DNA from 3 places in the Streptomyces sp. Pv4-95 genome. Region 2 is predicted to be linked to each of the others. Evidence: riboswitches for the same ligand, from Rfam matches in the RefSeq annotation. Region 2 holds a riboswitch; each other region holds the start of a gene.
The links. Region 2 has a riboswitch for S-adenosylmethionine ahead of QOM21_RS35000 (amino acid ABC transporter permease). Riboswitches for the same ligand answer to the same signal wherever they lie in the genome.
Positions count from the first base shown of each region.

Region 1: linked by a shared signal. The riboswitch ahead of QOM21_RS26600 (aminotransferase class V-fold PLP-dependent enzyme) and the one ahead of QOM21_RS35000 (amino acid ABC transporter permease) in region 2 are both predicted to bind S-adenosylmethionine.
Region 3: linked by a shared signal. The riboswitch ahead of thrC (threonine synthase) and the one ahead of QOM21_RS35000 (amino acid ABC transporter permease) in region 2 are both predicted to bind S-adenosylmethionine.

Region 1 is NZ_CP127172.1:6,071,989-6,082,363, forward strand. Features, by position in the region: gene QOM21_RS26560 (cytochrome c oxidase subunit 4) at 1-354, shown strand, start outside; gene QOM21_RS26565 (Ig-like domain-containing protein) at 491-1,753, shown strand; gene QOM21_RS26570 (hypothetical protein) at 1,773-2,174, opposite strand; gene QOM21_RS26575 (heme-copper oxidase subunit III) at 2,454-3,074, shown strand; gene QOM21_RS26580 (c-type cytochrome) at 3,149-3,958, shown strand; gene QOM21_RS26585 (Rieske 2Fe-2S domain-containing protein) at 3,955-5,019, shown strand; gene QOM21_RS26590 (cytochrome bc complex cytochrome b subunit) at 5,016-6,653, shown strand; gene trpD (anthranilate phosphoribosyltransferase) at 6,792-7,856, shown strand; SAM riboswitch class IV at 7,942-8,059, shown strand; gene QOM21_RS26600 (aminotransferase class V-fold PLP-dependent enzyme) at 8,230-9,609, shown strand; gene QOM21_RS26605 (Lrp/AsnC family transcriptional regulator) at 9,661-9,942, opposite strand; gene QOM21_RS26610 (rhomboid family intramembrane serine protease) at 9,939-10,375, opposite strand, start outside.
Region 2 is NZ_CP127172.1:7,967,233-7,977,607, forward strand. Features, by position in the region: gene QOM21_RS34985 (NAD(P)-dependent alcohol dehydrogenase) at 1-202, opposite strand, end outside; gene QOM21_RS34990 (MFS transporter) at 290-1,612, opposite strand; gene QOM21_RS34995 (hypothetical protein) at 2,252-2,362, shown strand; SAM riboswitch class IV at 2,868-2,977, shown strand; gene QOM21_RS35000 (amino acid ABC transporter permease) at 3,421-4,431, shown strand; gene QOM21_RS35005 (amino acid ABC transporter ATP-binding protein) at 4,428-5,312, shown strand; gene QOM21_RS35010 (ABC transporter substrate-binding protein) at 5,414-6,439, shown strand; gene QOM21_RS35015 (putative leader peptide) at 6,815-6,931, shown strand; gene QOM21_RS35020 (LLM class flavin-dependent oxidoreductase) at 7,008-8,255, shown strand; gene QOM21_RS35025 (NtaA/DmoA family FMN-dependent monooxygenase) at 8,274-9,650, shown strand; gene QOM21_RS35030 (LLM class flavin-dependent oxidoreductase) at 9,647-10,375, shown strand, end outside.
Region 3 is NZ_CP127172.1:3,483,754-3,494,128, reverse strand. Features, by position in the region: gene QOM21_RS15255 (ROK family protein) at 1-42, opposite strand, end outside; gene QOM21_RS15250 (extracellular solute-binding protein) at 343-1,611, shown strand; gene QOM21_RS15245 (DUF3263 domain-containing protein) at 1,667-1,990, shown strand; gene otsB (trehalose-phosphatase) at 2,076-2,972, shown strand; gene QOM21_RS15235 (trehalose-6-phosphate synthase) at 3,012-4,493, opposite strand; gene QOM21_RS15230 (glucosyl-3-phosphoglycerate synthase) at 4,541-5,503, opposite strand; SAM riboswitch class I at 5,675-5,835, shown strand; gene thrC (threonine synthase) at 5,853-7,136, shown strand; gene QOM21_RS15220 (MoaD/ThiS family protein) at 7,230-7,508, shown strand; gene QOM21_RS15215 (cold-shock protein) at 7,922-8,125, shown strand; gene groL (chaperonin GroEL) at 8,438-10,063, shown strand.

The DNA of each region.
Region 1 (10,375 bases), 1.9 Mb from region 2:
CTCGCCATGGCGGTCGTCTATGGCGTCTGGTCGAAGGAGCCCGCGGGTACCACCGCACTGTTCCTGGCCTTCGGCCTGTGCATCATGATCGGCTACTACCTGGCCTTCACGGCCCGGCGGGTGGACGCGGGTGCGCAGGACAACGAGAACGCCGAGGTCTCGGACGACGCGGGCGAGCTGGGCTTCTTCAGCCCGCACAGCTGGCAGCCGCTGTCCCTGGCCATCGGTGGCGCGCTCGCCTTCATGGGCGTCGTCTTCGGCTGGTGGCTGCTCTACTTCTCCCTCCCGGTGATCCTCGTGGGCCTGTTCGGATGGGTTTTCGAGTACTACCGCGGTGAGAACCGCACGCAGTAAACGCGGCCCACAGGCCGTACGGGCGGGCCCGGACACCCCAACAGGTGTCCGGGCCCGCCCCTTTTGCGCCTTGAGGTCGACCCCATTTGCAGTCCTCCAACGGGCTGAATCGAGTGATTCTTCATATTTTTGGGTCATGAGTAACAGACCTCGAACCCGGACGGTGCTGAGCTGCGGACTCCTGCTCGTGCCCCTTGCGGTGAGTGCCACCGCTTGCGGGGGCTCGTCGTCGGAACCGCTCTCCGCCAAGCCCTACGACGCGGCCGACCAGATCTCGGCCAACACCCCGGACGGCAAGCAGAAAGCGGATCCGGACAAGCCTCTTGAGGTCACCGTCAAGGGTGACGAGGCGCGGATCACGGACGTGACCGCCACCGACGCCTCCGGCCGCTACATCAGCGGCGAACTGAGCGCGGACGGCAGGCGCTGGCGCACCACCGTGCCGCTGGCCGCCGGAACCCGCTACACGGTGCGCGTGAGCACCGAGGACGAGGACGGCGCGCCCGGCCGCAAGACCCTCGTCGTGGAGACCACCGACGCCGACGACCGGCTGAGCGTCAAGTTCGGCCCGGACAGCGGTGAGTACGGAGTGGGCCAGCCGGTCACCGCCGAGCTGAGCAAGCCGATCAACGACCCGAAGGCGCGGGCCGTCGTCGAGAGCGCCCTGAAGGTGGACTCCGCGCCGCGCGTCGAGGGCTCCTGGCACTGGGTGGACGGCAAGTCCCTGCACTTCCGGCCGAAGGACTACTGGCCGGCGCACGCCACCATCGCGGTGCACAGCAACCTGGACGGGCTGAAGATCACCAAGAAGCTCTACGGCGGCCCGGCCAAGCCCGTTCGGCTCACCACCGGCGACCGGATCGAGGCGATCACCGACGCCGGATCGCACCAGATGACGGTGCTGCGCAACGGGGAAGAGGTCAACACCATCCCCGTCACCACCGGCAAGCCCGGCTACGACACCCGAAACGGCGTCAAGGTGATCCTGGGCAAGGAGAGCTTCGTCCGGATGACCAGCGCCAGCATCGGCGCCTCCGACTTCTACGACCTGCCGGTCTACTGGGCCACCCGGGTCACCTGGAGCGGCGAGTACGTGCACGCCGCACCCTGGTCGGTGGGCTCTCAGGGAGCCGCCAACGTCAGCCACGGGTGCACGGGCATGTCCACGGGCAACGCCGAGTGGTTCTTCAACATGGTGCGGGTCGGCGACGTCGTCAAGGTCGTCAACAGCGACGGCGAGAGCATGACCGCCTTCGACAACGGCTTCGGCGACTGGAACATGCCCTGGAAGGAATGGCGGGACGGCAGCGCGCTGAAGAACAAGGCGTCCACCACCACAGGAGCGGCCGAGCAGCAGCAGGGGCCCGCAGATGCCGCCCGACTGCGCCCGCAGTTCTGAGGGCCCCTCAGCGGGCCGCTCAGGCCTGTGTGAGGAGCTTGCGGCGCAGCAGGGACGCGAGGGAGTCCGCGAACGCCACCGGGTCCACAGGGTGCGTCACAGCCGCGTCCGCACGGCTCCAGGTGGCCAGCCAGGCGTCCTGGGGGCGGCCGATGAGCAGCAGCACCGGCGGGCAGCGGAAGATCTCGTCCTTGATCTGCCGGCATACGCCCATCCCGCCCACCGGCGCGGTCTCGCCGTCCAGCACGCAGACGTCGATGCCGCCCTGCTCCAGGGCCTCCAGGACGGCGGGCTGGGTGGCGCACTCCAGGATCTCGATCTGCGGGGCGTCGGGGGCGGGGCGCCGGCCGGCCGCCAGCCGGACCTGCTCCCGGGTGTGGGCGTTGTCGCTGTAGACCAGCACCGTGGCAGTCGGCTGCATCGTTCCTCCACGCTTCGTCGCGGCACAGGATGGGAGAGGCCCACCGTAGGTAGCCACGGATGCTACTCCCGCACCGGGCGCCCGCAGGAGGGTTCGGACGGATCCAAGATCTGCCCGACGGCCCGTCAGGACTGGTCGCGAGGCGGCCGGGGGGCCGCCGCGGAGGTGTTGCTTCCCTCCTTCGAGCGACTCGCGGAATGGGCCGTACGAGCAGGGCATACGCCCTTGACACACCGAACGGCACCCCCCGGAGTGAGGGCGGGATAAGCGACCGACATAATGTCGGTCGTGGCGACAGCAACGACAGTAGAAACCGGGCACGCGCACCCGTCGGTCAATCGGCCGAACCTCACCAGCGTCGGAACCATCATCTGGCTGAGTTCCGAGCTGATGTTCTTCGCGGCCCTCTTCGCGATGTACTTCACCCTCCGATCGGTGACCGGGGCCGAGTATTGGAAGGAATCCGCCGATGCGCTGAATCTTCCGTTCTCCGCGACGAACACCACCATCCTGGTGCTCAGCTCGCTGACGTGCCAGCTCGGTGTTTTCGCGGCCGAGCGCGGCGATGTCAAGAAGCTGCGAACGTGGTTCGTGATCACCTTCATCATGGGTGCGATCTTCATCGGCGGTCAGGTCTTCGAGTACACGGAGCTGGTCAAGCACGAGGGCCTCTCGCTCTCGTCCGGCCCGTACGGCTCGGTGTTCTACCTGACCACCGGCTTCCACGGACTGCACGTGACGGGCGGTCTGATCGCCTTCCTGCTGGTCCTGGGCAGGACGTACGCGGCCAAGAGGTTCACCCACGAACAGGCCACCGCGGCCATCGTCGTGTCCTACTACTGGCACTTCGTCGATGTCGTCTGGATCGGCCTCTTCGCCACGATCTACCTGATCAAGTAACCGGTCCAGGCCGGACTCGCATTTCAGACATAGCCAAAGCATCGACGCAGAAGATCCTGACACCGGGGTAATCCGTGAAAAAGCTCTCCGCACGACGGCGCCATCCGCTGGCGGCGCTCGTCGTCCTACTCTTCGCGCTGGCGGTCACTGGGGGGCTGTACGCCGCGTTCGCGCCGGCGGACAAGGCTCAGGCCGATGACGCCGCCCAGTCTCTTGCCATCAAGGAGGGCAAGAAGCTCTTCGCCGTGGGCTGCGCCAGCTGCCACGGCACCGGCGGTCAGGGCACCTCCGACGGCCCGAGCCTGGTCGGCGTGGGCGCTGCCGCCGTCGACTTCCAGGTCGGCACCGGCCGTATGCCCGCGCAGCAGCCGGGCGCCCAGGTTCCGCGGAAGAAGAACATCTACAACCAGGCCGAGATCGACCAGCTCGCGGCGTACGTCGCGTCGCTTGGCGCCGGCCCCACCGTGCCGGACAAGGAGCAGTACAGCCCCGACGGTGCCGACATCGGCAAGGGCGGCGAGCTGTTCCGCACGAACTGCGCGCAGTGCCACAACTTCACCGGCAAGGGCGGCGCCCTCACCAACGGCAAGTACGCACCGACGCTCGAGGGCGTGGACCCGAAGCACATCTACGAGGCCATGGAAACCGGCCCGCAGAACATGCCTTCGTTCGGTGACGGCTCGCTGACGAAGGAAAACAAGAAGGACATCATCGCGTACCTCGACGCCGTCAACGGCGACGAATCCGAGAGCCCCGGCGGTCTGGACCTCGGCGGTCTCGGGCCGGTCAGTGAGGGTCTCTTCGGTTACGTCTTCGGCCTTGGTGCGTTGATCGCGGTCGCCATCTGGGTCGCTGCCCGGACTACGAAGGCCAAGAAGTCATGAGTGAGACTGGACGACACCAAGACGTGCCGGAAGAAACCCTTCCCAGTGAGCGGGAGACGGCTCACGACACCGCGGTGGAGACGGCGGGCAACCCGTTCGCGGACCCGGGCCTGCCGCCTCACGAGCACCGCATCCAGGACATCGACGAGAAGGCCGCGCGGCGCTCCGAGCGCACCGTCGCCTTCCTGTTCCTGGTGTCCATGCTCGCCACGGTCGGCTTCATCGCCTCGTACGTGATCTTCCCGATCGAGAAGATCGTCTACATCTGGCCGATCGGTCACATCAGCGCGCTGAACTTCGCGCTCGGTATGACCCTCGGTGTGGCGCTCTTCTGCATCGGCGCCGGTGCCGTCCACTGGGCCCGCACGCTGATGTCGGACGAGGAGGTCGCCGACGAGCGGCACCCGATCGAGGCCGCGCCCGAGGTCAAGGCCAAGGTCCTGGCGGACTTCGCCCAGGGTGCCAAGGAGTCGCAGTTCGGCCGGCGCAAGCTGATCCGCAACACGATGTTCGGCGCGCTGGCCCTGGTGCCGCTCTCCGGCGTCGTCCTGCTGCGCGACCTCGGCCCGCTGCCCGGGACGAAGCTGCGCACCACCGGCTGGAAGAAGGGCGTCCGCCTGGTCAACCAGTCGACGAACCTCCCGCTCCGTCCCGAGGACATCGCGGTCGGCTCGCTCACCTTCGCCAAGCCCGAGGGCCTGGAGGAGCACGACGAGGACTTCAACCAGCAGATCGCCAAGGACGCCCTGATGCTCGTGCGGATTCAGCCGCAGAACATCAAGGACAAGCACGAGCTCGCCTGGTCGCACGAGGGCATCGTGGCGTACTCGAAGATCTGCACCCACGTGGGTTGCCCGATCAGCCTGTACGAGCAGCAGACGCACCACGTGCTCTGCCCGTGCCACCAGTCGACGTTCGACCTCTCCGACGGGGGCCGGGTGATCTTCGGTCCGGCGGGTCACGCCCTGCCGCAGCTGCACATCACGGAGAAGGACGGCTTCCTGGAGGCCGCAAGCGGCTTCGGGGAGCCCGTCGGCCCGAGCTTCTGGGAGCGCGGATGAGTAACGAGACGAGCGCGACCACCACGCGCCGCGGCAAAGCGCCCGCGGGCGAGCGGGTCGCCGACTGGGCGGACGGCCGGCTGGGCATCTACAGCCTCGCCAAGTCCAACATGCGCAAGATCTTCCCGGACCACTGGTCCTTCATGCTGGGTGAGGTCGCGCTTTACAGCTTCATCATCATCATCCTGACCGGTGTCTACCTGACGCTGTTCTTCCACCCGAGCATGGCCGAGGTCGTCTACCACGGCTCCTACGTGCCCATGCACGGTGTCCGGATGACGCAGGCCTTCGAGTCGACGCTGGAGATCAGCTTCGACGTCCGGGGCGGACTCCTCATCCGGCAGATCCACCACTGGGCGGCCCTGGTCTTCCTGGCCGCGATGATGGTCCACATGATGCGGGTGTTCTTCACCGGCGCCTTCCGCAAGCCGCGTGAGGTCAACTGGCTCTTCGGCTTCCTGCTGCTGGTGCTGGGCATGTTCACCGGCTTCACCGGCTACTCGCTCCCCGACGACCTGCTCTCCGGCACCGGCGTGCGGTTCATCGAGGGCGTCATCCTGGCGATGCCGCTGGTCGGTTCGTACCTGCAGTTCTTCATCTTCGGCGGGGAGTTCCCGGGGCACGACATCATCCCCAGGTTCTTCACGGTGCACGTCCTGCTGCTACCGGGCATCATGCTCGGCCTGCTGGTGGCGCACCTGATCCTGGTCTTCTACCACAAGCACACGCAGTTCCCGGGTGCCGGCAAGACCAACAACAACGTCGTCGGTATGCCGCTGCTGCCGGTCTACATGGCCAAGGCCGGAGGCTTCTTCTTCCTGGTCTTCGGTGTGATCTCGGTGATCTCCGCGATCGCCAGCATCAACCCGGTGTGGGCGATCGGCCCCTACCGGCCGGACCAGGTGTCCACCGGCGCCCAGCCCGACTGGTACATGGGCTTCGCCGAGGGTCTGGTGCGTGTGATGCCGGGCTGGGAGTGGAACTTCTGGGGCCACACCGTGAACTTCGGTGTGCTCATCCCGATCGTGGTGTTCCCGCTGGTCCTGGTGGCCATCGCGGTCTACCCGTTCGTGGAGTCCTGGGTCTCGGGCGACAAGCGCGAGCACCACATCCTGGACCGTCCGCGCAACGTCCCGACCCGCACCGGCTTCGGCGTCGCCTGGCTGGTCGCGTACTTCGTGATGCTGATCGGTGGTGGCAACGACCTCTGGGCCACGCACTTCCACCTGTCGCTCAACTCCCTCACCTGGTTCGTCCGGATCGGCTTCTTCGTCCTTCCGGTGCTGGCCTTCATCGCCACCAAGCGGATCTGCCTGGGTCTGCAGCGTCGCGACAAGGACAAGGTGCTGCACGGACGCGAGTCCGGCGTCATCAAGCGCCTGCCGCACGGTGAGTTCATCGAGGTGCACGAGCCGCTCGACCAGGAGCAGCTGCACACGCTCACGCAGCACGAGCAGCCCAAGCCCGTGGAGCTCGGCCCCGAGGTCGACGAGAACGGTGTCGCCCGCAAGGTGTCGCGGGGGCAGAAGCTGCGCGCCAAGCTGTCGAAGTCGTACTACGGCGAGGACAGCGTCATTCCGAAGCCCACGGCCGAGGAGTACAAGGAGATCACCAGTGGCCACGGCCACCACTGATCCCCGCAGCGCCGTGTAGTCACGGCAGGTAGCACGCCACCCAGAGGGCCCCGTCCGGCGAATGGACGGGGCCCTCCGGCCTGCCGGGGCCTCGGTAGGCTGACGGCACAAGCAGGAGACGATCCAGGAGTGTGGACCATGAACGTTGTGACCCCGGTAGGCGGCGACAGCGTGGCGGCCCACACCTGGCCGGACGTGCTGAACGCCCTGCTCGACGGCCGTGACCTCGCCGCGGACGACACCGCGTGGGCGATGGACCGGATCATGCGGGGCGAGGCCAGCGACGCGCAGATCGCCGGGTTCGCGGTGGCGCTGCGGGCCAAGGGCGAGACCGTCGCGGAGATCTCCGGGCTGGTGCGGACGATGTACCGGCACGCCCGGCTGATCGAGGTCCCCGGGCCGAGCGTCGACATCGTCGGCACCGGCGGCGACGGCGCCAAGACCGTCAACATCTCCACGATGTCCGCGATCGTGGTGGCCGGCACCGGCGCGAAGGTCGTCAAGCACGGCAACCGCGCGGCCTCGTCCGCCAGCGGCGCGTCCGATGTGCTGGAGAAGCTCGGGGTCAACCTCGATCTCACCCCCCAGCGGGTCACCGAGGTCGCCCAGGAAGCGGGCATCACCTTCTGCTTCGCGGTGAAGTTCCACCCGTCGCTGCGGCATGTCGCGCCCGCGCGGCGCGAGCTGGGCATCCGTACGACCTTCAACGTCCTCGGCCCGCTGACCAACCCGGCGAAGGTGCGGGCGCAGGCGACCGGTGTGGCGGACGCCCGGATGGCTCCCATCCTCGCCGGGGTGCTCGCCGAGCGTGGTTCCTCCGCGCTGGTCTTCCGCGGAGACGACGGGCTGGACGAGCTGACGACGACGGCGACCTCCCGGGTGTGGATCGTGCGGGACGGCGCGGTGCGCGAGGAGTCCTTCGACCCCAGGGACGTCGGGATCCCCCTGGTGCCGGTGGAGGCGCTGCGCGGCGCGGACGCGTCGTACAACGCCGATGTGGCCCGCCGGCTGCTGGAGGGCGAGACCGGGCCGGTGCGCGACGCGGTGCTGCTGAACTCCGCGGCCGCCCTGGTGGCCCTGGAGCCCTCCGACGCGCCCTTGGCGGAGCAGATCCGGGCCGGCATCGAGAAGGCCGCCCGGTCGATCGACTCCGGCGCCGCGAAGCGGGCCCTGGAGCGCTGGGTGGCCGCAAGCAACGTCTGACCGGCCGCGTGGTGTGACGCAGGACTCGGTCCGTCCTTCGGACCGGGTCTTGCGCCCGCCGGTCGGTGTGGCATGATTCTGCGCAGGTCACGAGTGACAGCGATGCAGGCCCCGGCCCGCTGTCCGGCAACCCTCCTTCCGTGGCGGGGTGCCCCGGGTGATGACCAGGCCGCAGGCAGCGAGGTCTGTGGCAAGCGCGGATCCCTCGCCAGGGATCCTGGTTGTCGAGGGAGATCTCTCCGTGATTCAGCGAATGCGATAGGGCCCGACGGCCCCTTTTCCGCACCCTTTTCTCTTCACGCTGCGCCGCCGCGGCTTTCTGTGCTCACGGCCGTTTCGCAGCGAATTCGCTTATCTCCCAGGGGAGTTCGCCATGTCTGTTTCCGCCGTCGCCGCCGACCGTTCGCTCTGTGCCCCGCTGCCGGTTCTGGGCCGGGATGTCCTCGTCCCGCTCGTGACCGGCGGCGAGGTCGACTACGCCGCGCTCGACTACGCCGCCAGCGCACCGACCCTGCAGCGGGTCTGGGACGACGTGGCCGGCTACGCGCCGTACTACGGCAGCGTGCACCGCGGTGCCGGATACCTCTCGCAGCTGTCCACCGACCTGTTCGAGAACAGCCGCGCCACCATCGCCGGCTTCCTCGGCTGCCGCGCCGATGACCAGGTGGTCTTCACCCGTTCGACGACCGACTCGCTGAACCTGCTGGCGGCCGCCCTGCCGCGGGACACCGAGGTCTTCGTCTTCGAGACCGAGCACCACGCCTCGCTGCTGCCGTGGGAGCAGCGTGCGGACACCGCCGTGACGTACCTGAACGCGCCGCGCACCCCGCAGCAGGCGGTGGAGACCCTGGAGAAGGCCCTGGCAGGCCGGGCGGCGGGGACCGGCCCGGCGCTGGTGTGCGTGACGGGTGCCTCCAACGTGACCGGTGAGCTGTGGCCGGTGCGGGAGCTGGCCGCCGCGGCGCATGCGCACGGCGCCCGCATCGTGCTGGACGCGGCCCAGCTCGCGCCGCACCACCCGGTCGACATCGCCACCCTGGACGTGGACTGGGTCGCCTTCTCCGGACACAAGCTGTACGCCCCGTTCGGCGCCGGAGTGCTGGCCGGCCGCGCGGACTGGCTGCAGGCCGCGGAGCCCTACCTGGCGGGCGGTGGCGCCAGCCGCAAGGTCTCGCGGCGCGCGGACGGCGGCGTGGACGTCGAATGGCACACCACCGCGGCCCGGCACGAGGCCGGCTCGCCCAATGTCATCGGCGCCTACTCCATCGCCTCCGCCTGCCAGGCGCTGACCGAGGCCGGCTTCGACAGCCTGGTCGCCCGCGAGCAGGCGCTGATCGCCCGCCTCCGCGAGGGCCTGGCCGAGGTGCCCGAGGTGAAGGTGCTCTCGCTCTTCGGGGACGACGCCCCGCGGGTGGGCGTGCTGTCGTTCGTCATCGAGGGCTGGAACAGCTCGCACTTCGCGGCGGCGCTGTCGGCCGAGTACGGCATCGGCGTCCGCGACGGCCTGTTCTGCGCCCACCCGCTGGTGCGGACCCTGCTGGGCAGTGAGCCGCAGGAGCCGGGCGAGTGCGGTGCGCCGGAGGCGGCGCCGGGGGAGCGGTCGCTGAACGCCATCCGGGTCAGCTTCGGCGCGGGGACGCCCGACGAGCATGTCGAGCGGTTCGTGCGGGCCGTCAAGGAACTGGTGGCGGACGGTGCGCGCTGGAACTACCGCACCGAGGACGGGCGTTGCGTGCCCGACACCTCGGCCTGACGCTGGTGCCCCGGGACCGGGCGGTCCTCGCCGCCGGCCTCCGGACGCCTGCTAGGCGTCCAGGCCGATGGCGAAGGCCGCTTCGAGGTCGTGCTGGGAGTAGGTGCGAAAGGCGATGTGCGTCTCGGTGGAGGCGACGCCGGGCACCTTGCTGATCCGGCCGGGGATGACATCGGCGAGGTCGTCGTGGGCGGCCACCCGCACCATCGCGATCAGGTCGTGCGCACCGGTGACGGAGTAGACCTCGCTGACACCCTCCAGCGCGGCGATCTTCTCGGCGATCTCCGGGATCTGGTCCACGCTGGTCTTGATGAGCACGATCGACGTGATCACGGCTGGCTCTCTCCCTCGGTCGCCGGTTCGTTCCCCCGGGTGGCCTCCACACTATCTCTCCCGTAGCGCACCCATGCGTACAGGAACCCGAGCGCGAACCCCACCACATGGGCGAGGTAGGCGACCCCCGGGCCGCCCGGATCGTGCCGCGCCGCCTGCCACTGCAGGCCGAACCAGAACAGCAGCACGATCCAGGCGGGGAAGCGCAGCGGCAGGAAGAACAGGAACGGGAAGAGGCTGGTCACCCGGGCCTTGGGGAAGAGGTACAGAAAGGCGCCGAGGACACCGGAGATCGAGCCGGACGCGCCCACGAGGGTCTGGGGGGAGGCCGCGTGGGCGGCCGCGTAGCCGAGCAGCGCCAGATAGCCGGTGGCGATGTAGAAGAGGGCGAACGGCAGCCGGCCCATCCGCGCCTCGGTCATGCCGCCGAAGA
Region 2 (10,375 bases):
CGAGGATCATCGGCGCGGTCATGACGAAGTCACCGATCCGGCCGTGGCGGTAGTAGTGCACATCGGATCCGCAGGTGCCGACCGCGTCGACCCGGACGAGGACCTGGCGCGGCCCGGGGGAGGGGGCCGGGCGTTCCTCGATGACGAGCTGTTCGGGGCCCTGGAGTACGGCGGCGCGCATGGTGGCGGGTGTCTGGAACATTGCGGGGGTGCGACCTTTCAGGAGCGGGCTGGAGGTGTGTCCACCATCGGCAGCCGGGTGCGTGCGGGGGAGGGGCGAGGAGGACTGTCAGGCGAGGGTCCCCGGGACCGGTTCCTCTGACCGGCTTCCCTCGGTGACGGTGTGGGCTTCGGGGCGCATGCCGTCGCCGGGCGAGGTGACGTACAGGCAGAGCACCGCGTTGACGAGGAGCAGTCCCGCGTAGATCCACATGAGGCCCTGGAATCCGAACGTGCTGTAGGAGACGGTCCCGATGAGCGGGCCGACAGCGACGCTCAGACCGGCGCCCAGCGTGTAGACGCCCATCACCTGGCCTCTGCGGTCCGGTGCCTGAGTGATCATCATCGCGGGCAGGGGAACGTAGCCCGCAAGGCCGGCTCCGTAGACGGCGACCGCGAGGGCGGCCACGGGGAAGTCGTAGCCGGCCGCCGCGGGAAGGTAGTAGCACAGCAGGCACCCGAGGGCCCCGAGCACACCGCCGAACAGAGCGCAGGTCTTGCGGCCGCTCCAGTTGTCACCGAGCACACCGAAGACCAGGAGGGCACCCAGGTTCGTGACCATCATGATCACGAGCAGGGTGTTCCACTCCCCGTCGCTGAACCCCAGATCCCTGACGAAGAACGGCATGAAGACCCACATGCCGAAGGAGGGCGTGGTGTTGATCAGCCGGATGATCAAGCTGACCCCGAGCTTCGGCTTCTCGAAGAGGATCTTGAAGGTGCCCAGCAGCTCCGTACGGGCATCGCGGCCCGGCGCCAGCCCCGTGAGGCCGGTGCGCTCGCGCAGCAGGAGCAGGACGATCAGGGAACCTGCGGCGACCATCGCCAACGAGAGCCACAGCGTCGGGTAGAAGCCGATCATCGGCATGGCCGCGGCGAACAGGAAGGAGCCGATGATGGGATAGCCGGAGCTGTAGGCGAACCAGAACCAGCCGACGGCCTTGCTCTGGTGGTCCTTGGGGGCCACCGCCATGATCCAGGACAGAAAGCCGTAGGCGAACATCGGGTAGCCGAAGCCGCGCACACCATAGGTGATCATGACGAGGTCGTAGCTCTCGGCCGGGATGGCCACCGTCAGCATCAGGACGTGGAAGACCACCCAGATCCCGGCGCCGATCGCCATCACCCGCCGCGGGCCCCATCGATCGGACAGCAGGCCGGCGCCCAGGAACGAGGCGATGGCCGCCGTGACGCCGTAGACGGTGATGATCGCGCCCGCGCCGGTCTCCGAGAACCCGAGGTCGGTCCCGAAGAACTTCGACAGATAGCTCGTCTCGACGCCATCACCGATCATGAAGAACAGCAGGCCGACGTAGCCCCAGACGAGCGGTTTGGGGATGCCGATCCGGTCGATCGGATGGCGCCGGTACGAGGTTTCTGTGCGTGTGCTCATGGCTGTGTCACTCCTGCCGGCGTGGTGTGCGTCCTTCGGCCGGTGCCCGTGAAGGGGGCTCCGGTCTCGGTGAAGTCGTCCTGCGTGGGGATGTCGCGGATACCTGGGCCGAGGCCGAGCGCCGCGAGCCCCGTGAGTCGCTCGACGGCAGGGGGCCGACCAGGGCCGTTGGCGACGACTGCGCGCAAGGGCTCGCTCCTCATTTCCTGGTGGATTGCCGTGGACAGTAGCCATGAAGTTACGGTGCCGCAAGCGTTTACATCTCATTAAATGTGTGAAATCTTGCTTGCGAGAATCACTGAAAACGTGGCCTGAAGTGGGGGAGGTGGCTCCGGCGCCGCAGCGGCCGGCTCAGCGTCCAGGGGGCCGTTTGGGCGGCCATCTCAGGTGGGCTGGTCGGTAGCCTGCGGCCGTGGGAATCGAACGGAGCCCTGACCGCTGGTTGGAAGACACACGGACGTCCTACGCACCGTCGCAGCGAGCTGTGCCGTTCAGGTGCGCAATCTTCTGGAGGCGACGCCCGCTCAGCGGACGGCCCTGGCGCACTTCGCCGACCTGGTGCGCAGCCGCGGAGGCGGGCCGGTCGCAGACGTGGGATGTGGGCCGGGCAGGATCACGGCCCACCTGCTTCACCTGGGTGTGGACGTGTTCGGGATCGACCTCTCACCCGGGATGATCGAGGTGGCCAGGACGGGACCGCGTCGGGCTCCGGCTCGCGGACGGCTCCACGACGGACCTCGACCTCGCTGACGGCTCGCAGGCCGGCCTGATCGCCTGGTACTCGCTCATCCACATCTCCGACGAGGAGATCGCCTCGGTCCTCGCGCACTTCCGGCGCGTGTCGCGGCCGGGTGGGCCACTGCTCCTCGGCTTCCACGTCGGTGATGAGCCGGAGTTGACGACGCGGGGCCTCAGCGGCGTGGCCGAGGGGTACGCCGAGGCTGGGCGAGCGGCTTCAACAGGCTTACGTGGTGAGGGACTCGGCGGTCCTACACATGCTCCTTTTGCCGGGCGGGACGACAGGGCGAACGCGGCTGGGACGGTTTCGTCCGGCTGGGCCCGCCTGAGGTTTCACAGCAGATCTCCGCACATGCTCACACCGTCGGCCGTGGTGTGTCACCGTCCGGGCCGGTCTGTTCGCACGACCGAAACATCGCGTTCGCAGACCGCGGTGCCGTGTCGGCCCCGCCGTCTCAGACTCCGGTCAGCGGCGTTGACATCCCTTCCGCGGCCTGTCTAACTTACGGCGCATCTCGGTCATGAGTGTCAGCGACAAGCCCTGGCTGGCTGGCCGGCAACCCTCGCATCGCGGTGGGGTGCCCCAGGTGACGACCGGACCGGACGATTTTTCGGTAAGCGCGAGGCCCCGCGGGGCGGACTTGGTGATGGTGACGGCGATGTACGCAGCTCCGGAGACGGCCGCATGGCGGCGCTACGGTCGCGTCGTGACGTCCGTGAACCGTCCGGTCGATCTGCTCCGCGTCAACAGTGCCCTGTGTAGGGCTTCCTGTCGTACCGTCCGCCACGGCTCGTCCGTGGACGGCAGCTGAAACGTCGTCGTTCCGACCCGCATCGCACGGAACGGACGCATCGGACGCATCGGATGCGTCGGAGGCATCCGGTTCATCTGCTGCGACGGACGTTTCTGACGTTCTGACGCCCTGAGGGCCGTGGCGTTGGTTTCGCCCCTCACTTCCCTGCCCCCGTGCCGCTCCTTCCCCGGCGCTACGGCGTGCGCAGAGCCATGTCTCTGCATCGCGCCGTAGCCACCCTGGCGGCCGGGGTGTTCATACCTGCTGGAGTCCTCCATGAGTGAACGTGTCGGCTCTGCTGTGTCCTCCGGCTCAGCACCCCCCATCGAGGCGGCTCCCCGTCCCGAGCCCTCGCCACCCCTACCGCCTCGGCCGCCGGCGCCGCAGCGGGTGCTTCCGCTGCGGCGCCCCGGGCGGTGGATCGCCACGGTGATCGTGCTGGTGCTGGTCGCCCAGATCGTGCACGGGCTGGTGACCAACCCCTTCTACCAGTGGGACCGGTTCCTGTACTGGTTCGTGCGTCCCACGATCATCGACGGGCTGTGGATCACCCTCCAAGTCGCCGCATACAGCGCGGTGTTGGGGCTGCTAGGCGGTATTCTGCTCGCGTTGGCCCGGCTCTCCGCGAGCCCGGTGCTGCGCGCGATCAGCTGGACCTACGTCTGGCTGCTCCGCTCGGTGCCGCTGATCGTCGTGCTGCTGTTCCTCTACAACTTCAGCGCCCTCTACAAGACCCTCAGCCTCGGTGTGCCGTTCGGCCCCGCCTTCGTCACCTTCGACGAGTCACGGCTCGCCACCGACATGGTCGTCGCCGTCATCGGACTCAGCCTCAACGAGGCGGCGTACGCGGCGGAGGTCGTCCGCGGCGGCCTCCTCTCCGTCGACCAGGGCCAGCACGAGGCGTCGGCCGCGCTCGGTCTGCCGAGGGGCTACCAGTTCACGAAGATCGTCTTTCCGCAGGCCCTGCGCTCCATCACCCCGAACTACGTCAACCAGCTGATCGGCCTGATCAAGAGCACCTCGCTGGTGTTCTACGTGTCGCTGCTCGACCTGTTCGGCTCCGCGCAGAGCATGGGTGCCACCTACCCCGGGGACATCGTTCCGCTGCTGCTCGTGGCCACCGTCTGGTACCTGATCCTCACGAGCCTGGTGTCCGTCGTCCAGTTCTACGTCGAGCGGTACTACGCCCGGGGCGCCACGCGCAGCCTGCCGCCGACCCCGTTGCAGAAGCTGCGGGCCGGTCTGCGCGATCTGAGGGCCCGTCTACGCAGGGAGGCCGCCGTATGAGCACCGAGACCACCAACACCTCCGGCACCGGCGCGTCCACCGAGACCGCCAAGACGACCGAGAGCACGAAGGCCGTGAAAACCGTGGGGCCCGCCAGATCAGCCGAGGTCCTCGGGACGGGCCCCGCCACCGTCGAAGTGCATGACGTGCACAAGTGGTACGGGGCCCATCAGGTCCTCGACGGTGTCGAGTTGACCGTACGGCCGGGCGAAGTGACCGTGATCCTGGGGCCGTCCGGATCCGGCAAGTCCACGCTGCTGCGGGTGATCAACCACCTGGAGAAGCCCGAGGTCGGCCATGTCAGCGTCAACGGGGAGCTGATCGGTGTACGCCGCCACGGTGAGCGGCTGAAGGAGCTGAGCGAACGGGCCATCCTGACGCAGCGCAGCCGCATCGGCTTCGTCTTCCAGAACTTCAATCTCTTTCCGCATCTCACGGTGCTGGACAACGTGGCCGCGGCCCCGGCCGCGTCCGGCAGGCTGAGCAGGCCGGAGGCCAGGGATCTGGCGCGCGAACTGCTCGGTCGGGTGGGGCTCGCGGACAGGGCCGGTGCCTATCCACGGCAGCTGTCCGGCGGCCAGCAGCAGCGCGTGGCCATCGCCCGCGCACTGGCCCTGCGTCCCGGAGTCATCCTCTTCGACGAACCCACCTCGGCACTCGACCCCGAACTCGTCGGTGAGGTGCTGGCCGTCATCAAGGATCTGGCCACCAGCGGTACCACCCTCGTCGTCGTCACCCACGAGATCGGCTTCGCCCGCGAGGTGGCCGATCGCGTGGTCTTCATGGACGGCGGCCGGATCGTCGAGCAGGGGCCGCCGTCCGAGGTGCTCGACCACCCCGAGCACGAGCGGACCAGGGATTTCCTGAGCAAGGTGCTCTGATCCCGGCCGTCGGCCACCTGCCGCCCCCGAACCAGCGGCCCGCCGGGTCCGCGTCCCCCACACCTTCATCACGCCCCACCGCACACCGAATAAGGACTGCCATGTCGCCCCTCAGCCTTCGAAGCCGCCTCCTCCGAGGTCTCACCGCGGGAACCGCCGCCGCCTCCCTCGCCGCCGGGCTCGCCGGATGCGGGGGCGACAGCGACGCGTCCACCCACCCCGACAGCGCAGCGGACGGAACCGTCACCGTCGGCGCGGTCTCCAACGGCGCCGCCAAGGAGACCGAACTCAAGGTGTCCGAGGTGAAGTCCATCAGCGCCAAGCTGCCCGCCTCCGTCGCCAAGAGCGGCAAACTGGTGATCGGTGTCGGCGCCCTGCCCTCGGGCTCCGCGCCGCTGACCTACGTGGGTGACGACCAGAAGACCCTCACCGGCTCCGAACCCGACTTCGGCCGGCTGGTCGCCGCGGTGCTCGGCCTTGAGCCGGAGCTGAAGAACTTCACCTGGGAGAACCTCTTCGTAGGTGTCGACAGCGGCAAGGTCGACCTCGCCGTCTCCAACGTCACCGACACCGAGGAGCGCAAGAAGAAGTACGAGTTCGCCTCCTACCGGAAGGACAACCTCGCCTTCGAGGTGCCCAAGGCGAGCAAGTGGACCTTCGACGGGAACTACAAGGTTCTCGCGGGCAAGACCGTAGCGGTCGGGGCCGGCACCAACCAGGAGAAGGTCCTGCTGGAGTGGCAGGCCAAGCTGGCGAAGCAGGGCAAGAAGCTCACGGTCAAGCACTTCCAGGAGAGCAACAGCACCTATCTGGCGCTGAGCAGCGGGAAGATCGACGCCTACTTCGGCCCGAACCCCTCGCTCTCCTACCACACCACCCGAGTGGCGAAGACCCCCAACCCGACACGTATCGGGGGCACTTACTCCGGTGCCGGTGCGTCCCTGCAGGGCCTGATCGCGGCCACCGCGAAGAAGGACAGCGGCCTGGCCGAGCCGGTCGCTGACGCCATCAACCACCTGATCAAGAACGGCCGGTACGCCAAGTGGCTGGCCGCATGGAACCTCTCCAACGAAGCCGTCACCAAGTCCGAGGTCAACCCGCCCGGCCTCCCGACCGACAACTCCTGACTCATCTGCCCCGGCCTCGGCCGGGGGACACCCCAGTTCACCGGTGCACCCAGGGGCCTCCGCCGCCACGCCCAAGGGCGGCGGAGGCCCCTGGCGCCCCGGCCCGCCCGCATCAGGCCGGGCCGCTGCCTGCGGAGATACCGGAACACCATGCCCACCAGCGTCCTTCCCACCCCTGACATCGCCCCGTACGACGAACCCGCCCTCGAAACGGCGCGAGTCGGGCCCGACGACGTACCGGAGGTCCCCCAGCCGATCGCGGGAACCGGCCGGGACCCGTGCTGGTGCGCACGCGTGACGCGCGGGCGGAACAGACCGGGGCCACGGACCGTTGACCCCGAAGACGTCGAGCCGGAAGGGCGGAGGTGACCGCGGATGATCCGTCAAGCGCGCCTCCGTGTCCCGAAGCTCGTCCCGAGCCGCCCCGTGCATCTGTACTCGCGGCCCCATATCGACCTGCACCGCGTAGCCGGCGCGCTCTGTTGCTCCTGACCTGCTACCGCGCGGCCCGACCCACTGGGTGAGGGCCTGCTCTCTCGTACGGTCGATCAGGAAGGCACCCTCTCTCGTGACCTCATCACGCTCTACCCTGCCCGCTTCGCCCTCCCCACTGCACCTCGCCGTCGCCCTCGACGGCGCCGGCTGGCACCCGGCCGCCTGGCGCGAGCCGGTGTCCCGGCCCCGGGACCTGCTCACCGCCGGCTACTGGGCCGACCTCGTCGCGGAAGCCGAGCGTGGGCTGCTCGACTTCGTGACCATCGAGGACGGTCTCGGGCTCCAGTCGTCGGAGTTCACCGGGCCCGACGGGCGCACCGACCAGGTGCGCGGTCGTCTGGACGCGGTGCTCATCGCCGCCCGTACGGCCCCCCTGACCCGGCACATAGGAATCGTGCCGACCGTGGTGGCCACGCACACGGAGCCGTTCCACCTCTCCAAGGCGATCGCGACCCTCGACTATGTGAGCGGCGGCCGCGCCGGGCTGCGCGTGCAGGTGACGGCCCGCCGGAACGAGGCCGCGCACTTCGGGCGCCGTGCGATTCCGCCGCTGCGTGTCGAGGACATCGACACGCCGGCCGGCCGGGAGGTGGCGACCGACCTCCTCGACGAGGCCGCCGACTACGTCGAGGTGGTGCGCCGGCTCTGGGACAGCTGGGAGGACGATGCGGAGATCCGGGACGTCGCCACCGGCCGTTTCATCGACCGCGACAAGCTCCACTACATCGACTTCGCGGGCAGGCACTTCAGTGTCCGGGGCCCGTCCATCACGCCGCGGCCGCCCCAGGGCCGGCCGATCGTCAGCGCCCTCGCCCACCGGTCCCTCCCGTACCGGCTGGTGGCCCGCTCGGCAGATCTGGGATACGTCACTCCGCACGACACCGCCCAGGCCCGCGACATCGTCGCGGAGATCCGCGCGGAGCAGACCGCGGCCGGCCGGGCGGATGAGCCGCTGCACCTCTTCGGTGACCTGGTGGTCTTCCTGGATGACGACGCAGCGGCGGCGGTGGCCCGACGTGAGCGCCTCGACGACCTCGCGGGCCACCGGTACACGAGCGACGCTCCGATCTTCACCGGGACGCCCGTCCAACTCGCGGATCTGCTACAGGAATTGGAGACAGCCGGGCTGACCGGATTCCGGTTGCGTCCCGCCGTCGTCGGCCATGACCTCCCGCAGATCACCCAGGGCCTGGTCCCCGAGCTCCAGCGCCGGGGCGTCTTCCGGCGTGCGTACGAGGCCGACACCCTGCGCGGCCTGCTCGGACTCGCCCGCCCCGCCAACCGCTACGCCGCCGCAGCGGCCGACGCCGTCACCGCCTGAGCCGGAGGACCGTACGACATGAGCAAGCCGCTGAAGCAGATCCACCTGGCCGCCCACTTCCCCGGCGTCAACAACACGACGGTGTGGAGCGACCCCGAGGCCGGCAGCCACATCGAGTTCAGCTCCTTCGCGCACTTCGCGCGGACCGCCGAACGCGCCAAGTTCGACTTCCTGTTCCTCGCCGAGGGGCTGCGACTGCGCGAACAGGGCGGCCACATATACGACTTGGACGTCGTGGGCCGGCCGGACACCTTCACGATTCTCACCGCACTCGCCGCCGTCACCGACCGCCTCGGGCTGACCGGCACCATCAACTCCACCTTCAACGAGCCCTACGAGGTGGCCCGCCAGTTCGCGAGCCTGGACCACCTCTCCGACGGACGCGCTGCCTGGAACGTCGTCACCTCCTGGGACGCCTTCACCGGCGAGAACTTCCGGCGCGGCGGCTTCCTGCCGCAGGAGGAGCGCTACTCGCGGGCCAAGGAGTTCCTGGCCACCACCCACGAGCTCCTCGACTCCTGGAGCGGGCAGGAGATCGTCGCCGACCAGCGGTCCGGCACCTTCCTGCGGGACGCACAGGCCGGGGCCTTCGTGCACAAGGGGCAGCACTTCGAGATCGAGGGACAGTTCAACGTGCCGCGCAGCCCGCAGGGCCGCCCGGTGATCTTCCAGGCCGGTGATTCCGACGAGGGACGGGAGTTCGCCGCCGCCGGAGCCGACGCGATCTTCAGCCGGTACAGCACCCTCAAGGAGGGCCAGGAGTTCTACACCGACGTCAAGGGCCGCCTCACCAAGTACGGACGGGGCCACGACCAGCTGCTGATCCTGCCCGCCGCGACCTTCGTCCTCGGCGACACCGACGCCGAGGCAAAGGAGGCCGCCCGTGAGGTTCGCCGCCTGCAGGTCAGCGGCGCCACCGCGATCAAGCACCTGGAGTTCGTCTGGAACCGCGACCTGTCCGCGTACGACCCGGACGGCCCGCTGCCCGACATCGATCCCGACCTCGGCGAGCACACCATCGCCCGCGGCCGCGCCCAGGTGCGCATGTACCGCGACCCGCTGGCCACCGCCCGCGAGTGGCGCGAGCGCGCGGCCGCCAACAACTGGTCGATCCGCGACCTGGTCATCGAGACCGGCAACCGCCAGTCCTTCGTCGGCTCCCCGGCCACCGTCGCCGAGACGATCAACGACTTCGTCCAGGCGGACGCCTCCGACGGCTTCATCCTCGTCCCGCACCTCACCCCCGGCGGCCTCGACGGCTTCGCCGACACGGTGGTCCCGCTGCTCCAGGAGCGCGGCGTCTTCCGCACGGACTACGAGGGCACCACCCTGCGCGACCACCTCGGGCTCGCGCACCCGGACGCCGAGACGCCCGATGTCCGGGTGGCCTCATGAAGTTCCTGGCCATCACCCTGATCGTGCACGCACCCCACCCGGTGACCGGGGTGCAGAAGCCGACCCGGGAGCGCTTCCGCGAGGTGGTCGACAACGCGCTGCTGGCCGAGGAGCTGGGCTTCGACGGCTTCGGGGTGGGGGAGCGGCACGAGCGGCCGTTCATCTCCTCCTCGCCGCCCGTCGTGCTGAGCCACCTCGCCGCGCTCACCTCGCGGATCCGGCTGTTCACGGCGGTCACCACTCTCAGCCTCCTCGACCCGGTGCGCGCGTACGAGGACTACGCGACGCTGGACCATCTCTCCGGCGGGCGCCTGGAGTTGATCGTGGGGAAGGGCAACGGAACCGCGCAGCGCGAGCTGTTCCACGTCACGACCGAGGACCAGTGGGACCGTAATGCCGAGAGCTACGAGGTGTTCCGGCACCTCTGGCGCCAGGACAAGGTGACGGCGGCGACGCGGTTCCGCCCGCCGCTCGCGGACGCGGAGGTGTGGCCGCGGCCGCTCCAGCAGCCCGTCAGGGTCTGGCACGGCAGTGCGACGAGCAAGGAGTCGGTCGATCTCGCCGCCCGCTACGGCGATCCGCTCTTCTCCGCGAATGTCACCCACCCCATCGAGCCGTACGCCGAGTTGATCCGCTACTACCGGCAGCGCTGGGAGCACTACGGCCACGACCCGGCCGCCATCGCCGTCGGTGCGGGAACGGCCGGCTTCTATGCGGCCCCCACC
Region 3 (10,375 bases), 4.5 Mb from region 2:
CATTCCGGTGCCGCCCACATCAAGGGCGATGACGTGTCTCACGGGAACAGTTTCGCGCGATCCGACATGAAAGGTCTAGTCCACTCACCGTACGTTCTGGTTTCCGTGCACCGGATACCCGCCGGTTCCCGGCTGCCGTTCGCCCCGAGGGCTGCCGCCCCTCGCCCCGAAAGCCGCCGGCCTGCCCGGGGAAGGGCGCCGGTATGGCGCGAAGGTGAGTGGTGTAGACCTTGTGTCGGAACGCGGGAGACACCCGCCGTTCATGCCGGCCGAGGGCGATCCCCGAGGCCGCGGGGGTATTCCCGTTCAGCACGGAATTCAGGACAAAGGGCGGTAGTAGCAGTGCAGCGGCGGTATGTGAGCCTGGCGGCGGCGGGGATAGCCACCACCATGACACTGACTCTCACCGGCTGCGGCAGCTCCGGTGACGACGGCGACGTCACCCTCAAGCTCGTCGCGGCGGACTACGGCGACAGCCGGTCCAACGGCTCCCAGCACTACTGGGACCGGCTCGGCCGCGCCTTCGAGAAGAAGAATCCCGGCATCAAGATCGATGTCGAGGTCCATCCCTGGACCGACGTCGACAAGAAGGTCGCGGACATGGTCGAGGCGGGCGACGCCCCGGACCTCGCACAGATCGGCGCGTATGCCGACTACGCCGCCGACCACAAGCTCTACAGCGCCGACGAGCTGCTCTCCATCCCCACCCAGGCCGACTTCACCCCCTCCCTCGCGGAGGCGGGCGAATACGAGCGCATCCAGTACGGCATGCCCTTCGGCGCGAGCACCCGGCGGCTGTTCTACAACAAGAAGCTCTTCGCCGAGGCCGGCATCACCACGCCCCCCAAGAGCTGGGACGACATCACCCACGACGCCGAGCTGCTGAAGGCGCACGGCGTGAAGATGCCGTTCGCGCTGCCGCTCGGCCGGGAGGAGACACAGGCCGAGACGCTGATGTGGATGCTCAGCGGAGGCGGCGGCTACACCGACAGCATCGGCAAGTACACGATCGACTCGCCGGAGAACATCAAGACCTTCCAGTGGCTCCAGAAGGACCTCGTCGGCAAGGGGCTCACCGGCACCGACCCCGCCGAACTCAACCGCGCCGACGCCTTCCAGGGCTTCGCCGACGGCGAGGTCGGCATGCTCAACGGCCACCCCACGCTGATGAAGCAGGCAGCCGCCAAGGGCATCGACTACGGCACCGTCGAGCTGCCCGGCACCAACGGCAAGGCCAAGGCCACCATGGGCGTCGCCGACTGGATGATGGCGTTCAAGCAGCACGGCCACCGCCGGCAGATCGGCAAGTTCCTGGACTTCGTCTACAGCGAGAAGAACGTCCTGAGGTTCTCCGGCGACTACGGCCTGCTGCCGGTCACCCAGTCGGCGTCGCAGGCCATGCTCGCCGACCGCCGGTACGCCAAGCTGCACGGCTTCCTGAAGCAGCTCGACAACGCCGAGTTCTACCCGGCCGACAAGACCTCCTGGCCGCTGGTCTCCAAGACCATCAAGGCCAAGGTCGCCGGTGCGGTCGGCCCCAGGGGCAACCCCGAAGGCGTCCTCACCGACATCCAGAACACCGCGGACACCGCGGACAACACCGCCGAGTGACGGTCGCGACGGCCCACCGGGAGCTGTCCGACGGTGGGCTTATCGTGGAATCGTGATGACGAGCGGACCGGGCGGCGCGGGGCGTGGCGCCGACGGAGAGGCCGAAGCGGGCGGGAGCGGAACCGGGGCGGACGCCGCCGACGGGCCCGGCATAACGCCCCTCTCCGCCCAGGACGAAGCGGTCCTCGCGGTCGAACGCCGCTCCTGGCCGGGCCCCGGCGCCAAGGAGCGCGTCGTCCGCGAGCGCCTCGGCATCTCCCCGACCCGCTACTACCAGCTCCTGAACGCCCTGTTGGACGACCCGCGCGCCCTCGCGCACGACCCGGTCACCATCAACCGCCTGCGCCGCGTACGGGACGCCCGCCGCGCCCGCCGCTGACCGCGGCCCGGGGACGCACCGCCCGCCGCCCGGATGCCCCCGTGCACCCGGCGTGCGCCGGTGGTCCGCCGGTAGGGTCGACGGCATGGGCAGCCTCTCGAACGACGCGCCACAGTCCTCACCGACGCCGCACTCCGTGCCGACGCCGACCACCGCCGCGGGCCGTGAAGGCATCGCCGCGCTGCTGGCCAGGCCCGAACGCGCCGCTATCGCACTCGACTTCGACGGCACCCTCGCCGACATCGTCCCCGACCCCGAGAAGGCCCGAGCCCATCCCGGCGCCACCGCCGCCCTCGGCCGGCTCGTGCCCCGGCTGCGCGCCGCCGCGGTGATCACCGGCCGCCCGGCCGGCGTCGCGGTCCGCCTCGCCGGCGTCGCGCACGCCCCCGGCCTGGAACACCTCGTCGTCCTCGGCCACTACGGCACGGAGCGCTGGGAGGCGGCTTCCGGCGCCGTCCAGGCCCCGCCCCCGCACCCCGGCGTCGCCGCCGTGCAGGCCGAACTCCCCGCCGTCCTGGAGGACACCGGCGTCTGGCACGGCCCCTGGGTCGAGACCGCCGTCGAGCTCAAGGGCGGCCGGGCCCTCGCCGTCCACACCCGCCGGGCCGCGGACCCGCAGGACGCCTTCGACCGGCTGCGCGGCCCGCTGACCACGCTCGCCGAACGCCACGGCCTGATCGTGGAGCCCGGCCGGCTGGTCCTGGAACTGCGGCCGCCGGGCATGGACAAGGGCGTCGCGCTCGCCGACTGGGTCCGCGAGACGGGTGCGAAGACCGTCCTGTACGCCGGTGACGACCTCGGCGACCTGGCCGCCTTCGCCGCGGTGGAGAAGCTGCGCGCCGAGGGCCTCACGGGCGTGCTGGTGTGCAGCGGCAACAACGAGGTCACCGAGCTGGCCGAGCGCGCCGACCTGGTCGTCGACGGCCCGGCCGGCGTCGTCGGGCTGCTCGACGCGCTGGCGGGCCGGCTGGCCGCCGGCTGAGCGCGCGGGCGCACCCGTCGCGGCAGAGCCCCGCACGCCCTACGCCTGGAGCGCCCGCAGCTGGTCGAGGAACCACTTGGCCGGCGGCAGCGCCGTGGCCGCCGCGGCGAGCCGCCGGGTGCGCTCGGCCCGCTCCTCGCCGTCCATCGACAGCGCCGTGTGCAGCGCCTCGGCGGTGGCGTTGACGTCGTACGGATTGACGCTCAGCGCGTCCTCGCCCAGCTCGGCATGGGCGCCCGCCTCCCGCGACAGCACCAGGACACAGCCCTCGTCGGAGACCACCGGGATCTCCTTGGCGACCAGGTTCATGCCGTCCCGGATCGGGTTGACCAGGGCGACGTCCGCCAGCCGGTAGGCGGCGAGCGAACGCGCGAAGTCGTCCTTGACGTGCAGTACGACCGGCTGCCAGTCCGCCGTGCCGAACTCGTCGTTGATCTCCTCCGCCAGCCGGCCCACCTGGTCGGTGTAGTCGCGGTAGACGGCCAGATCCTGGCGCGAGGGATACGCGAAGGCGATGTGCACGACCCGCTCGCGCCACTCGGGGCGGTCGGTCAGCAGCCGGCGGAAGGCGAGCAGCCCGCGCACGATGTTCTTGGACAGCTCCGTGCGGTCGACCCGGACGATTGTCCTGCGCTCCACCCCGCCGATCTGCCCCCGCAGCGCCGACAGTCGTTCCTCCACGTCGGGGCGGTGCGCCCGCTCGCGCAGGAACTCGGCGTCCGCGCCGAGGCCGTACACGCCGATCGACGTCTTGTGCGGCTTGCCTCCCGCGAGGGCCGTCAGGAGGTACGGCGCCTCGTCGCCGGGGTGGCGCACCTCGCAGTCCGCGCCGAGCGCCGTCCCGCAGCAGCCGATGAAGGCCCGCGCCCACCGCTCGGTCAGGAAGTTCGCGTGGTCCGCGCCGAGGATGCCCGCGGCCAGCTGCCGCTGGATGTCGTCGGGCAGCATCGCGAAGTACTCCGCCGGTGCCCACGGCGTGTGCGAGAAGTGGCCGATGCGCAGGTCGGGGCGGCGGTCGCGGAGCAGGCCGGGCACCAGCGCCAGGTGGTAGTCCTGGACCAGGACCGCCGCGCCGGGCGCCGCCTGCTCGGCCAGCGCGTCGGCGAAGGCGGCGTTGTAGTCCACGTAGGAAGCCCACTGCGCCCGGAAGTCCGAATCGAATGCCGGTTCGATCGGCGTCTGGTAGAGCATGTGGTGGACGAACCACAGGACGGAGTTCGCGATGCCGTTGTAGGCGTCGGCGTACACCTCCGCCGGGATGTCCAGCATCCGAACGCGCTGTCCGCCGGTGTCCTCCGCGGACAGCAGCCCGCCGGTGCGCCGCACCGCCTCCCGGTCGCCCTCGCCGAGCGCCGCGCACACCCACACCGCGTCGGTGTCCGGGCCGATGGCCGACAGGCCCGAGACGAGCCCGCCGCCGCCGCGCTTGGCGGTCAGCGCGCCGTCCTCCCCCAGGGAGTAGGAGACCGGGCCGCGATTGGACGCGACGAGAACCTCGGCACCACTGCGCTCGGAGACCATGCCGCGAGACTAACCCGCGACAGATCCGCTCAAACGTACGGAGTCGGTCAGGCCGCCCGCCGCTCGGCGTATTCCGGGATATCGGCCATCGGAGGCCGCTCCTCGGTGTCCACGTCCGTCGTGCGCGGCACGAATCCGTCCTGCCCGCGGTCGAACTGGGTCAGCCGAGGCCGGATCAAGTGGCCGCGGGTGAGGCGCAGTTGAGCGGTGCGGTAGATCGCCGCGGCCATCCTCCCGAGGGCCTGGCCGTCCTGGTGGCGGTGCTTGCGCACGCCCACGTCGACCTGCGCCAGGGCGTCCAGGCCGACGGTGTGCAGCGCGTCGACGAGCAGGCCCAGCTCGACGCCGTAGCCGACCGGGAACGGCAGCCGCTCCAGCAGCGACCGTCGGGCGGCGTACTCGCCGCCCAGGGGCTGGACGAAGCCGGCCAGCTGCGGCCAGTGCAGGTTCAGCAGCGGGCGGGCCACCAGCTCGGTGACCCGGCCGCCCTGGCCGGCGCCCGAGCCGTCCACGCCGGTCTCCAGCGGCCGGTCGTACATCGCCTTCACGAACTGGATGTCCGGATCCGTCAGCAGCGGGCCGACGATCCCGGAGACGAACGACGGCGAGAACTCGCGCAGGTCGGCGTCGACGAAGCAGACGATGTCGCCGCTGGTGGCGAGCAGTGAGCGCCACAGCACCTCGCCCTTGCCGGGCAGCGCGGGCAGCCGCGGCAGGACGCTGTCGCGGTGCACCACCCTCGCCCCGGCCGCCGCCGCGACCTCGGCGGTGCGGTCGGTGGAGCCGGAGTCGAGCACCACCAGTTCGTCGACCAGCGCCGCCGCCTCGGTCATCAGCTCGCCGCGGATCGCCGCGACGATCGCGCCGACCGTCGCCTCCTCGTCGAGTGCGGGCAGCACCACGCTGACCGTCCGGCCCGTCTGCCGCTTGGCCTCCAGGAGCCGGCCGAGCGGCCGGTCGGCAGCGGACCAGGAGCGGCCGCTCAGCCAGCGCTCCACTTCTTCCAGCACGTCTACGATCTCCTCGGTGGCCGTCGAACGACGACCGTGTGATCCATCTCGCGGTTCGGACGACTATCTCAACCCTCACTGCCTTCGGTTACAGTCTTGAACAACGCGGATCACCGTCCTATGTCGGGGGTCCCGCAGAACAAACGCCTGGGTTTCGGCCCAGCGCCATACCGCTCATCCAGAGGGGCAGAGGGAAACGGCCCGTTGAAGCCCCGGCAACCCTCCAGCCGGTCTTGCCGCCAGGACGCTGATGTCCCGCGCGCGTGAGGCTCCCGGCTAGGGAAGGTGCCAAATCCGTCTCGTGGCGAGATGCGCCGCGAGGAAGATGAGGAGAAAGGGCCTCGCCTCCATGGCTGTGCAAGTCACCGAAAACACTCCCTCCGTCGCTCTCGGTCCCGCCGCCGCGCTCTCCTGCCGCGAGTGCGGACAGCGCTTCGACCTCGGCCCGATCTTCGCCTGCCAGGAATGTTTCGGGCCGCTCGAAGTCGCGTACGACCTGCCGAGCGGCGACCCTGAGGCCCTGCGGAAGCAGATCGAGGCCGGCCCCGACAACATCTGGCGCTACGCGCCGCTGCTGCCCGTCCCCGCCGACGTCGCGGACAAGCCGAACCTGAACCCGGGGTTCACCAAGCTGGTCAAGGCCGACAACCTCGCCCGTGAGCTGGGCGTCACCGGCGGTCTGTACGTCAAGGACGACTCCGGCAACCCCACGCACTCCTTCAAGGACCGTGTCGTGGCGATCGCCGTCGAGGCGGCCCGCGCCTTCGGCTTCACCACCCTGTCCTGCTCCTCCACCGGCAACCTCGCCGGTGCGGTCGGTGCCGCGGCGGCCCGTGCGGGCTTCCGCTCCTGCGTGTTCATCCCGCACGACCTGGAGGCCGGCAAGGTCGTCATGGCCGCGGTCTACGGCGGCGACCTGGTCGGCATCGAGGGCAACTACGACGACGTCAACCGCTTCTGCTCGGAACTCATCGGCGACCCGCTGGGTGAGGGCTGGGGCTTCGTCAACGTCAACCTCCGCCCCTACTACGGCGAGGGCTCCAAGACGCTGGCGTACGAGATCTGCGAGCAGCTGGGCTGGCAGCTGCCGGACCAGATCGTCATCCCGATCGCCTCGGGCTCGCAGCTGACGAAGATCGACAAGGGCCTCAAGGAGCTCATCGCGCTCGGCCTCGTCGAGGACAAGCCGTACAAGATCTTCGGCGCGCAGGCCGAGGGCTGCTCGCCCGTCTCGACGGCCTTCAAGGCCGGCCACGACGTGGTGCGGCCGCAGAAGCCGAAGACCATCGCCAAGTCGCTGGCCATCGGCAACCCGGCCGACGGGCCGTACGTGCTCGACATCGCGCGCCGTACCGGTGGTGCGGTGGAGGATGTCAACGACGAGCAGGTCGTGGACGCGATCAAGCTGCTGGCCCGGACGGAAGGGATCTTCGCGGAGACCGCGGGCGGTGTGACCGTCGGCGTGACCAAGAAGCTCATCGACAGCGGTCTGCTCGACCCGTCCCTGTCCACGGTCGTCCTGAACACCGGCGACGGCCTCAAGACGCTTGACGCCGTCGCCCCCACCACGGGGCCCTCGGCGACCATCCGCCCGAGCCTGGACGCGTTCCGCGCGGCCGGCCTGGCCGGCTGACCCGCCGCATGCAGCCCTACGGCCGCCGAGCGCAGCCGTAGGCAGTCGCACAGCCCCGAACTTGTACTCCGAAGTCGCTGGAAGGCAGAACCCATGAGCGTCAACGTCCGCATCCCCACCATTCTTCGCACCTACACCGACGGCAAGGCCGAGGTCGCGGCAGACGGCGCGACCCTCTCCGAGGTGATTGCCGACCTGGAGAAGAACCACCAGGGCATCGCGGCCCGGGTGCTGGACGACGCGGGCAAGCTGCGCCGCTTCGTGAACGTCTATGTCAACGACGACGACGTGCGTTTCGAGCAGGGCCTGGAGACGCCGACGCCGGACGGTGCGGGTGTCTCGATCATTCCGGCAGTGGCCGGCGGGTGCTAATTCGCGCCATCTCGCCTCTCGCTTGACTGGAATTGCCCCGTCCGCCGAAAAGCGGACGGGGCAATTCCGTTCTGTGAATGGGGATACCATGGCGAAGATCCCTCTCCGCGCGCGTGCCGAACGCATATGAGACCGCGGCGAGTTGTGCCCAAAGTGTGTGCGGCATTTGTCGCCCAGGTGCGTTATGCCCGGCCCGGCTTGCCCAGGGAAAGCGGTGTTTCACCGCATATTGCCGATTCTCCGGCGCCAGAATTCTCGTCCGATTGACCTGTTGCGCTGGGCAGTGGTGCAGATACATTCAGCGGCGGTCGACGCGTTCCGGCGCACACCCCGCGGGCCTTTCGGGGGGTGAGGTCTGACCCGGGTCCGCGGAGTGCGGTCCTGTGCAAGGGCCAGTAATAGGGGAGTTAGGCATGGCTCAGGGCACCGTCAAGTGGTTCAACGCGGAGAAGGGGTACGGCTTCATCGCGGTCGACGGTGGTGCGGATGTTTTCGTCCACTACAGCGCGATTCAGATGGACGGCTACCGCACCCTTGAGGAGGGTCAGCGGGTCGAGTTCGAGATCTCGCAGGGCCAGAAGGGGCCGCAGGCGGACATGGTCCGGGTGGCCGGCTGAAGCGCCGACCGACTGCAGCGTGATGAGGGTCCGCATCCCTGAGGGGGTGCGGACCCTCTGCTGTGCGTCCGGTGCGTGCGGCATGCGTTCGGCGTGCGTCCGGAGGGTGGGCCATCTCGGGAGGCGCTTGCACTCGCACCCCCCGAGTGCTAATCATTGCGTTAGCACTCTCCGAGTGAGAGTGACAGTTAAGGACCGACTCGGTGAGGTCGGCAGGCCGGTGGGGCAAGGAACCACAGGCTCGCAGACCGTCCGTCGCGGGCGCCAGCGCGGTCCGGAGCAATCCACCCCTGTCCGGGAGGACCACTTCACATGGCCAAGATCATCGCGTTCGACGAGGAGGCACGGCGCGGTCTCGAGCGCGGGATGAACCAGCTCGCCGACGCCGTCAAGGTCACCCTCGGCCCCAAGGGCCGCAACGTCGTCCTCGAGAAGAAGTGGGGCGCCCCCACGATCACCAACGATGGTGTTTCCATCGCCAAGGAGATCGAGCTCGAGGACCCGTACGAGAAGATCGGCGCCGAGCTGGTCAAGGAGGTCGCGAAGAAGACGGACGACGTCGCCGGTGACGGCACGACGACCGCGACCGTCCTGGCGCAGGCGCTGGTCCGCGAGGGCCTGCGCAACGTAGCCGCCGGCGCCAACCCGATGGCCCTCAAGCGCGGCATCGAGAAGGCCGTCGAGGCCGTCTCCGCCGCCCTGCTGGAGCAGGCCAAGGATGTGGAGACCAAGGAGCAGATCGCCTCCACCGCCTCCATCTCCGCCGCCGACACCCAGATCGGCGAGCTCATCGCCGAGGCGATGGACAAGGTCGGCAAGGAAGGCGTCATCACCGTCGAGGAGTCCCAGACCTTCGGTCTGGAGCTGGAACTCACCGAGGGTATGCGCTTCGACAAGGGCTACATCTCGGCGTACTTCGCCACCGACATGGAGCGTATGGAGGCGTCGCTCGACGACCCGTACATCCTGATCGTCAACTCCAAGATCGGCAACGTCAAGGACCTGCTGCCGCTCCTGGAGAAGGTCATGCAGTCCGGCAAGCCGCTGCTGATCATCGCCGAGGACGTCGAGGGCGAGGCCCTGTCGACCCTGGTCGTCAACAAGATCCGTGGCACCTTCAAGTCCGTTGCCGTCAAGGCCCCGGGCTTCGGTGACCGCCGCAAGGCCATGCTCGGCGACATCGCCATCCTCACCGGTGGCACCGTCATCTCCGAGGAGGTCGGCCTCAAGCTGGAGAACGCCGGCGTCGACCTGCTGGGCCGTGCCCGCAAGGTCGTCATCACCAAGGACGAGACCACCATCGTCGACGGTGCCGGTGACAGCGAGCAGGTTCAGGGTCGCGTGAACCAGATCCGCGCCGAGATCGAGAACTCGGACTCGGACTACGACCGCGAGAAGCTCCAGGAGCGCCTGGCGAAGCTGGCCGGCGGCGTGGCCGTCATCAAGGCCGGTGCCGCCACCGAGGTCGAGCTCAAGGAGCGCAAGCACCGCATCGAGGATGCCGTTCGCAACGCGAAGGCGGCCGTCGAGGAGGGCATCGTCGCCGGCGGCGGCGTGGCCCTGCTCCAGGCCTCCGCGGTCTTCGAGAAGCTTGAGCTCGAGGGCGACGAGGCCACCGGTGCCAACGCTGTGAAGCTGGCCCTGGAGGCCCCGCTGAAGCAGATCTCCGTCAACGGCGGCCTCGAGGGTGGCGTCGTTGTGGAGAAGGTGCGCAACCTGGCCGTCGGCCACGGCCTGAACGCCGCGACCGGTGAGTACGTCGACATGATCGCCGAAGGCATCATCGACCCCGCCAAGGTGACGCGCTCCGCGCTGCAGAACGCCGCGTCGATCGCCGCGCTGTTCCTCACCACCGAGGCCGTCATCGCCGACAAGCCGGAGAAGGCGGGCGCTGCCCCGGCCGGCGGCGGCATGCCGGGCGGTGACATGGACTTCTGATCCTCCCGGATCAACTGTCCTCACGTTCGCCGGGGCGGCACCTTCCTTCCAGGAGGGTGCCGCCCCGGCGGCGTTTCATTTGCGGCGCACGCGGGGCCGGTGCACGCGGGAACGGTGCGGTGTTGTGTGGCCCGGTGGCCCGGTGTGGTGTGGTGCGGTGCGAGGTGACTTGCTCGTGTTGTGGTGGGCGGAACGCGGGGTGTCATCCTCCCTGGTGCGTGGGGCAGTTGGGGAGGGAGGGGGACGGGGGCTAGGCGCCCCACCCGTTCCTTGAAGGCAGGCATCGGAGCGCGATGTCTGGTGACGGGAGCG